Regions from separate parts of the Lentzea sp. NPDC054927 genome, predicted to be linked through region 1. Evidence: riboswitches for the same ligand, from Rfam matches in the RefSeq annotation. Region 1 holds a riboswitch; each other region holds the start of a gene.
What was found. A riboswitch is a leader RNA that binds a small molecule or an ion and turns the genes downstream of it on or off. The one in region 1 is predicted to bind cobalamin.
Positions count from the first base shown of each region.

Region 2: another riboswitch for cobalamin. It lies ahead of ACWGE0_RS44345 (FecCD family ABC transporter permease); the one in region 1 lies ahead of ACWGE0_RS17215 (CbtB domain-containing protein).
Region 3: another riboswitch for cobalamin. It lies ahead of ACWGE0_RS18265 (putative cobaltochelatase); the one in region 1 lies ahead of ACWGE0_RS17215 (CbtB domain-containing protein).
Region 4: another riboswitch for cobalamin. It lies ahead of ACWGE0_RS16170 (ribonucleoside-diphosphate reductase subunit alpha); the one in region 1 lies ahead of ACWGE0_RS17215 (CbtB domain-containing protein).

Region 1 covers NZ_JBSGXZ010000009.1:224,548-226,737, reverse strand. The annotation lists gene ACWGE0_RS17225 (phosphoribosyl-ATP diphosphatase) at 1-54, opposite strand, end outside; gene ACWGE0_RS17220 ((2Fe-2S)-binding protein) at 163-813, shown strand; cobalamin riboswitch at 862-1,038, shown strand; gene ACWGE0_RS17215 (CbtB domain-containing protein) at 1,071-1,259, shown strand; gene ACWGE0_RS17210 (CbtA family protein) at 1,291-2,046, shown strand; gene ACWGE0_RS17205 (YbaB/EbfC family nucleoid-associated protein) at 2,107-2,190, shown strand, end outside.
Region 2 covers NZ_JBSGXZ010000073.1:12,056-14,245, reverse strand. The annotation lists gene ACWGE0_RS44355 (YciI family protein) at 1-106, opposite strand, end outside; gene ACWGE0_RS44350 (hypothetical protein) at 229-765, opposite strand; cobalamin riboswitch at 786-921, shown strand; gene ACWGE0_RS44345 (FecCD family ABC transporter permease) at 970-1,992, shown strand; gene ACWGE0_RS44340 (ABC transporter ATP-binding protein) at 1,992-2,190, shown strand, end outside.
Region 3 covers NZ_JBSGXZ010000010.1:186,745-188,934, reverse strand. The annotation lists gene ACWGE0_RS18265 (putative cobaltochelatase) at 1-749, opposite strand, end outside; cobalamin riboswitch at 788-917, opposite strand; gene ACWGE0_RS18260 (threonine aldolase family protein) at 957-1,916, opposite strand; gene ACWGE0_RS18255 (TetR/AcrR family transcriptional regulator) at 1,927-2,190, opposite strand, start outside.
Region 4 covers NZ_JBSGXZ010000009.1:8,158-10,347, forward strand. The annotation lists gene ACWGE0_RS16170 (ribonucleoside-diphosphate reductase subunit alpha) at 1-1,131, opposite strand, end outside; cobalamin riboswitch at 1,240-1,465, opposite strand; gene ACWGE0_RS16175 (LysE/ArgO family amino acid transporter) at 1,663-2,190, opposite strand, start outside.

The sequences.
Region 1 (2,190 bases):
CTTGGTGGCGGCTCGTTCGGTCAGTTCGGCGAACAGGGAGTCGAAGGTCTTCACGGCACGACATCCTCCCATCTCCCGGACCGCCGTCCACACCGCGGTCGCATCTGTCCCAGGCCGTGGACGTGATCTGTCCTGCATGGACACCCGGTAGCGTGAACTTCCGTGTCCGAGTTCGCCGAAGTGCTCGAAGCGTTGCGCCGGGTGCGCGGCATCAACCCGTTCTTCGCGCTCGACGTGGGCCGTCCGGACGACACGTGGCTGCCGGGAACGGCGCTGCTGGAAGGCCCGGCGCTCAGAACCACGATCGACGCCATCGCGACCCGGTACAAAGCGGAGGAACCACGCGTAGCGGCCAGCCTGTTCTTCCTCAGCTACACCGCGCGGCTGCTCAGCCCGCTCACCGCCGCGAACATCCCGATCGACGTCCGGCCCGAGAACCTGTGGTGGCACCACCATCCAGCCAACGGCCTGAGCGTCCGCATCGACCAGCCGCGACTGGGCCCACCGGCCGCTGAAGCGCTCGAACCCGTGGTGGAAGCGATCCAGGCGGTCACGCCGGTGGCGCGCGGATTGTTGTGGGGCAACGCGATGTCGAACATCGCGGGCGCGCTCAAAATGGTTGTCCGCGCACGCATGCTCACGGCCGAGGAAGCGGAAGAACGCGGTGAACAGCTCATGAGCGCACCGCCGTTCGAACAAGCGGGAGAATTCATCAGTTTTCCGGGCGAAGTCACGTTCCGGCGTCGGTCGTGCTGCCTCTACTACCGCGTTGCCGCAGGTGGGAAGTGCGGTGACTGCCCACTCGTGAAGTGATGAACACGACAACTCTTATGGCCGGTTGTGTTTAAGCCACCGATCAACTTACGGTGCACGCGCCGCAGTGACGGGAAGCCGGTGAAAATCCGGCGCGGTCCTCGCCACTGTGACCGGGAAGCGATCCCCGCCGAGCACGTCACTGGTCCCCGCGAGGGGGCTGGGAAGACGCGGGGGCAGCGTTGATCCGGGAGTCAGGAGACCGGCTGCGGCGCCGCTAGGAGAGTTGACTTCCACGAGGTATGGAGGAGCCCGTCATGACGAGCCCCGCAGCAAATCTGTCCGCCGTCCAGGTGCCCAAGTGGGCCTTCGCAGTAGCACTGCTCGGCCTCATCGTCACCTACCTGGTTTTGCAGGAGAACGGTCTCGCGCTCGGCGCGGGTTCCGAGATGCTGCACGAGTTCTTCCACGACGGCCGGCACGCGCTCGGCGTCCCCTGCCACTGATCCCGATCTCTGATCCCGGGCAGGGAAGTTCATGACTACGACGTACAAGTCTCTTGCGCTGCGCGGAATCGCGGCCGGCGGCATCGCCGGTGTCGCCTCCGCGCTGGTGCAGCTGCTGGTGACCGAGATCCCGATTCGCGCCGCGCTCGCGGTCGAGGAGGCCAGGGAACCCGCCGGTGAGGCCGGCCATTCGCACGGCGGCGAGGAAGAGCTGGTCAGCCGTGGCGCCCAGATCGCGGGCGGCATGCTCGGCGTGGTCATCGTCGGCATCGCGGTCGGGCTGGTGTTCGCCACGGCCTACGCGCTGTCGAAGCGCTGGTTCGCCGGCCGCACGCCGTTCAGCCGCAGTTTCGCGTTCGGTGCCGCCGTGTTCGGTGCGGTGGCGCTGCTGCCGTGGCTCAAGTACCCGGCCAACCCGCCCGCCGTGGGCGACCCGGAGACGGTGAACTACCGGACCGCGCTCTACCTCGGTGTGGTGGTGGCCGGTCTGGTGATCGTGTGGGGTGCCAGCTGGCTCGCCGAGCAGCTGCGCGCCCAGTCGCAGCCGCTGCGGGTCACCGCGGTGCTGCTCGCGGTGGCCGCGGCCGTCGCCGTGGTCCTCGTGGCGTTCCCCGCGCCGCCGGACACGATCCCCGCGGACATGCCGGTGAACGTGCTGTGGCAGTTCCGCCTCAGTTCGCTCGCCCAGCTCGCCACGCTCTACGTCGGTCTCGGCGTGGTGTTCGGCCTGCTGATCGACCCGGCCACGCGCAGGATCAAGGCCGTCGAAAAGACTGCTGTCGCCTGATGGTGTGGGGTGGCCGAGGGTACGGCCACCCCGCCCAGGCGGCATTGGTACGTTCGGCGCATGCCTGACAGCGCCGAGTTGCTGGAAGAGATGCGTCAGAAGCTCGAGTTCTTCGAGCAGGCCAACCGTGCGGCCGAGGCCCGT
Region 2 (2,190 bases), on a different contig from region 1:
TCTCCTCGTTGAAGCGGCCGACCGTCTCCAGCATCTTGTCGAAGTCGAACTCGCCCATGTTCGCGAAGGCCTCGTCGGTGGCGCGCCAGATCATCATGTACTTCACGGTGTGTCTCCCTGTGTCTCTGCGGGGCCGCTCAGCCCCTTGGCATCCACAGGTCGAACGGGCTCCGCAGCGGATCGACACGAGCCCCCAGAAAACTTTCGAAGATCTTTTCCGGCGCGGGGTCAGGCCAGCCACAAGATCAGGACGAGCAGCAGCAACCAGTGCAGGACGGCCGCTGTCAGCACTCGCCTGGCCGGCCTGACCAGCCACGCGATGCCGATGGTGAACGGCACGAACAGCATGCCCACCAGGAAGTAGCTCAGCGGCAGTGCCCAGAGGCCGGTGATCGGGTTGACGTCGACCGGGATGTCCTGGTTGGACGTGATGAACAGCGTGCCCATGAAGCCGACCAGGAACACCCCCAGGTGGAGTGCCGCGGTGCGGCTCCAGAGGTACACCGGCAGCGGCGCCACCGCGATCGCCCAGCCGGTCAGCACCTGCGGCAGCGCCGCGCAGGACGCAGGCGTGCAGTAGAGGTCGTTCAGCGCGGTGCCGATCGGCATGTGGGCAAAACCACCGATCATGGAGCCCGCGATCACCAGGGTGACCACGAGCACGGCAACGCGGGGATCGTCCCTGTGGATCACCTTGGTGGTGCCGTGCTCGGCCCGCAGCTGCTCGCGCCGCAGCCGTCTTCGCTCTCCGAGGTCCATGCCCACCAGACGCATCTCACCGCGGATTTGTGCAGACGGCCGTGAGTTACAGTGCGGAGGTCGTGCACGGGGGAAGTCCGGTCGAAATCCGGCGCTGACCCGCAACGGTAGGTCCCTGAGTCAGGGACGAGCCCGAATACCCGCACACGGCGTGCAGAGAACCTCCGACTCCTGCCGTGGACTGCGGGAAGGGACCCAGCGATCAACACCGTGCTCGGCAAGATCAGCGTGCTCGTCGGCGTGCTCGCCGTCAGCATCGTCGCGGGCGTGGCCCTCGGCCCCGTCTCCGTCCCGTTCGGCGTGACCCTCGAACTGCTGTGGGCGGCGCTCACCGGCGGCACCATCCCCGCCGACCTCTCCGGGCAGTACCACATCGTCTGGGACATCCGGCTTCCCCGCGTCCTGCTCGCCGCGGTGGTCGGTGCCGGCCTCAGCACGGTCGGCGTCGCCATCCAGGCGATGGTCCGCAACGCGCTGGCGGACCCTTATGTGCTCGGCATCTCATCGGGTGCGAGCGTCGGCGCGACGGCGGTGGCGACGCTCGGAGTGTTGTCCGGCCTCGGTGTCTACGCCCTGTCGACCGGCGCCTTCCTGACGGGTCTCGGCGCCACCGCGCTGGTGTACATCACCGCGCGCACGAGCCGAGGGCTCACACCGTTGCGGCTCGTGCTGACCGGAACCGCGCTGGCGTACGGGTTCTCCGCCGTGGCGATGCTGCTGGTGTTCCAGGCGCCGCACGGTGAAGCGGCGCGGGCGGCCATGTTCTGGTTGCTCGGCAGTCTCGGCGGCGCGACCTGGCAGTCGTTGCCGATCGCCACCGCGGTGACCGTGCTCGGAATCGTCTACCTGCTGGCCAAGGCGCGGCCGCTGAACGCCCTGGCGATGGGCGACGAGACCGCGACCACGCTCGGCGTCGAGGTCAACCGGTTCCGCACGCACCTGTTCATCGTCACCGCTGCCATCACCGGCGTGCTGGTGGCGGTCAGCGGGGCGGTGGGGTTCGTCGGCCTGATGCTGCCGCACCTCACCCGCATGGTCGTGGGCGCCGACCACCGCAAGGTGCTGGCCCTGGCCCCACTCGCCGGAGCCTCGTTCCTGGTCTGGGTCGACGTGGCCGCACGGATGCTCGCGGCACCGGAAGAGCTGCCGCTCGGCGTCATCACGGCCGCGCTGGGCGTGCCGTGCTTCATTCTCCTGATGCGCCGCAAGGCGTACGTGTTCGGAGGCCGCTGATGCGCGTCGAGCTCGCCGGCGTCACCGTCCGGAACATCGTCGAGGACATCACGCTGCACGCCGCGAACGAGGTCGTCGGCATCGTCGGCCCGAACGGCAGCGGCAAGTCGACCACCCTGCGCTGCGTGTACCGCTCGTTGAAACCGGACGCCGGCACGGTCCTGCTCGACGGCCAGAACGTCCACAAGCGACACAACA
Region 3 (2,190 bases), on a different contig from region 1:
CCGTCCGGAAGGGACACAGCTTTGAGCTTCTCGCGGGCGTGCTCGATCTGCCGCTTGAGCGCCGCGTCTTCTTCAGCCCACTTCGCCGCGAACGTCACGGGGTCGGCTTCGTAGGCCAGCCGGCGCCGGATCACCTCGGTGCGGACGCCGACGTCACGCGCCGCCTTCACCGCCACGGTCAGCCCGAACCGGTCGAGCAGCTGCGGCCGCAGCTCGCCCTCCTCCGGGTTCATGGTGCCGACCAGCAGGAACTGGGACGGGTGCGAGATCGACACGCCTTCGCGTTCGACGTGCGCGCGCCCCATCGCGGCGGCGTCCAGGAGCAGGTCGACCAAGTGGTCGTGCAGCAGGTTGACCTCGTCGACGTAGAGCACGCCCCGGTGCGCGGCGGCGAGCAGACCGGGCTGGAACGCCCGCACGCCCTCGGTCAGCGCCTTCTCCAGGTCGAGCGAGCCGACCAGGCGGTCCTCGGTGGCGCCCACGGGCAGTTCGACCAGCTTGGCCGGACGGCGTTCAACATTCTCGTGCGGCGCGTCCGGGCAGTCGGTGCTGCCGGGCACGCAGCCGAAACGGCAGCCCTGTGAGAGGTCGAGTTCCGGCAGCAGCGCGGCCAGGGCACGCACGATCGTCGACTTCGCGGTCCCCTTCTCGCCGCGCACGAGAACACCGCCGATGCCGGGATGCACGGCGTTCAACAGGAGGGCCAGCCGGAGGTCGTCATGTCCGACGACAGCCGAAAAGGGGTACATGCTCGGCGAAGTCCTTCCTCGGGTGTCCACGCCCGCGGTCGGTGATCAAGAGAGGGGCGAGTTCCTGACTCCCGGCTTCTCCTTCAGACCGGTCACAGTCGCGGGACGGCGCCGGATTCGCACCGGCTTCCTCGCACTCCCCTCACAGCCCCGGCATCGTCGCATTTCGCACCCGCGCTACCAACAGCCAGGTGAGCGACATCGCCCTCAGAGCAGGCTCTGGAACTCCGCCCAGGCCTCCCGGACCTCGTCAGCGGTCCATTCCAGCGCGGGCGCGGCCACGGTGATCTCGGTCTTGGCGAGCGTGCCGTCCCGCCAGAACGAGCCGAGGAACTTGCCGCTCAGCTCCGTCAGCAGCTTCGGGTCACCCGGTAGGTGCAGCGCGAACTGGTGGGTGTGCGGCTCCGGCAGGCCCATCGCCCCGGCCACGACCTTGGCGTGCTCGACGTAGCTGCCGAGCTTCGGGAGCACCGTGTCCAGGCCGTGCATCGCGGACAACGCCGCCGGCCACTGCTGAAACAGCATGCCGCCGTACCGGTGCCGCCAGACACGTGCCTGGTCGACGAAGTCCTGGCTGCCCGCGAGCGCCGCGCCGGACATGCCCTCCAGCGACTTGTAGAACGAGACGTACACCGAGTCGAACAGACCGGCGATCTCCGGCAGCGGCTTGCCCAGCCCGAACGTGCTCTCCCACAGCCGCGCGCCGTCGAGGTGCACGACCGCGTCCCGTTCGCGGGCCTGATCCACCAGCGTGGTCAGCTCGTCCCAGGTAGGCAGGACGAACCCGGCCTCGCGGTCCGGCACCTCGAGCAGCAGCGTCCCGTACGGCTCAGGACAGGTGGCCACCTCGGAGTTCGGCACCTTGATCGGACGCAGCCCGGACAGCACGGTCAGCGCGTCGTCCTCGTGGTTGAGCGGATGCGCCTGCGGGTGCATCGCGACGATCGGGTTGTGCGTGCGGTCGGCCCAGCACTTGAGCGCGATCTGCTGCGCCATCGTCCCGGTCGGCACGAACAACGCGGCCTCGGTGCCCAGCAGCTGCGCGACCCGCTCCTCCAGCGCGCCCACCGGGCCGCCGTCGCCGTAGCGGTCGGGCTCGACGTCCGGCACCGGGCCGAGCTCTTCGAGCAGGGTTCGCTTCGTGACTCCGGAGAGCTGGCGGTTCAACACCCCAGCATCAAACCTCAGCCGCGAGCGCGTCGGCGAGCGAGATAACGCCGGCCCGGATGTCAAAGGCGGTCATGCCCCGGTCGAGCAGGAACGCAATGTGCTCTCCCCTCAACACGGCGAGCAAGGCGTGTGCTTTGAAGGCCGAGCCGACCAGCTTCGCGAGCCGCTTCACGACGATGTCGAAGTGAACGTCGCCGGTGAGCGTCTTCGAACGCTCCAACGCGATGACCAACGGCAAAGAGGCCAGCACGTGGTCGAACAGCGTTCTGGC
Region 4 (2,190 bases), 220 kb from region 1:
GATCTCGCCGTTGTCCGCCTTCTCCTCGTACGCGCGGTACTTCCGCGCGAACTCGTCCCCGAACGCGTCGTGCAGGTCCTGCACCTCGTCCGGCGAGAACAACGTCCACTGGCCGTTCGCGCGGACCCGGCGCAGGAACTCGTCCGGCACCCAGTTCGCGGTGTTCATGTCGTGCGTGCGGCGGCGCTCGTCACCGGTGTTCTTGCGCAGGTCGAGGAACTCCTCGACGTCGATGTGCCACGTCTCCAAGTACGCACACACCGCACCCTTGCGACGCCCGCCCTGGTTGACGGCCACTGCGGTGTCGTTGGCAACCTTGAGGAACGGCACGACGCCCTGCGACTTGCCGTTGGTGCCCTTGATGTGCGCACCGATGCCGCGCACGGGGGTCCAGTCGTTGCCCAGACCGCCGGCGAACTTGCTGAGCAGCGCGTTGTTGCTGATGCCGTGGAAGATGCCGGCGAGGTCGTCGTCCACGGTGGTCAGGAAGCACGACGACAGCTGCGGGCGCGTGGTGCCCGAGTTGAACAGGGTGGGTGTCGAGCACATGAAGTCGAACGACGAGAGCAGCTCGTAGAACTCGATCGCGCGGGCGTCGCGGTCGTCCTCTTCGAGGGCGAGGCCCATGGCGACGCGCATGAAGAACGCCTGCGGCAGCTCGTAGCGGCGGTCGTCGTGGTGCAGGAAGTAGCGGTCGTACAGCGTCTGCATGCCCAGGAACTGGAAGTTCAGGTCGCGCGAGGCGTCGAGCGCGGCGCCGAGCCGGGCCAGGTCGTAGTCGGCGAGACGGGGGTCGAGCTGGCCGAACTCGATGCCGTAGCGGACGAACTCGGCGAAGTAGGACGGGTAGCGCTCGGTCATCTCGGCGTGGGACAGCGGGATGCCGCAGGCCTCGGCGCGCAGCTTGTCCAGCAGCAGCCGGGCGCTGACGTAGGAGTAGTCCGGGTCGTGTTCGACCATCGTGCGGGCGGCCATGATCGGCGCCAGCGCCAGTTCGGCGTCGGTGATGCCGTGGTAGAGATTCCGCTTGGTCTCGGCCAGAACCGCCTCGGCGGATGCGTTGGGCAGGTCGGCACACGCTTCGTTGACGACCCCAGATAGCCGATCCAATGACGTTTGGCGGTCGGGCACGTTCTCTCCTCGCGAGATCAGCCACGAGGAAGCGCATGCGCACGCCAGTGAAGACACCACTGGTGCACACAGCCGCCCTCCCTCGGGGCACCGTGTCGTGCGCGCAGGCTTGCGCGCACACCAATGGCAGGTCTTCGGACTCGTGGGCGCCGTGCTCGAACCTTCGGGCTCGCGCCTACCGGCCGTCGCTTCCCAGGTCCGGGGACCCAGTGCTTGGTTGACGGCTTTCGTTCCCACTCACCGCTGCGGGGCAGTCCTGGATTCGCACCAGGTTCCCTGTTGCCTCACCGACCCCGTTGCGCCAAGTCGGTGAACCACCAGCGCGGCAGATACTACATGTAGGGGTGGGGCCTTGATCGCCACCCAACATGCGCGTGTCGTGGGTTATGGTCATCGGCGTGGGTGATCTTCGGCCTCGGGTCGTCTTCGGTGCTCTGGTCAGTGCGGGGCTCGCTTCGACGTCCCTTTTCGTCGGGGCCGCGGCGCCCGTGGCGAGCGGTGTCCTGGCCGTGTCGGCGGTGCTGGTGATGATCACCACCCGGAGATCAGGGCGACCCCGAGACTGATCATCACGGCGGCGATCAGGCCGTCCAGGACCCGCCACGCGCGGGGCTTCGCGAACAGCGGGCTGAGCAGCCGGGCGCCGAACCCGAGCGCGACGAACCAGGTGATGCTCGCGGTGACCGCGCCGACTCCGAAGAGCCACCGGCCGGCCGCGATGGAGCCGAGCAGCAGCAGCGTGTCCAGGTAGACGTGCGGGTTGAGCCACGTCAGCGCGAGCGCGGTGAGCACTGGGCGGCTCGAAGCGCTGTCGGCAACGCTCATGGAGCCCGGTTTGAACGCCCGGCGCGCCGCCAGAAACCCGTACCCCAGCAGGAAGAGCCCGCCGACGATCGCGGCGATGGTGATCGCCTGCGGCCACTTGCGGACGATCGCGCCGAACCCCGCCACGCCCACCGCCACCAGTATCGCGTCCGAGATGGCGCACACCGCGACGACCTTGGCCACGGCTTGACGTCGAAGTCCTTGGCGCAGCACGAAAGCGTTCTGCGCGCCGAT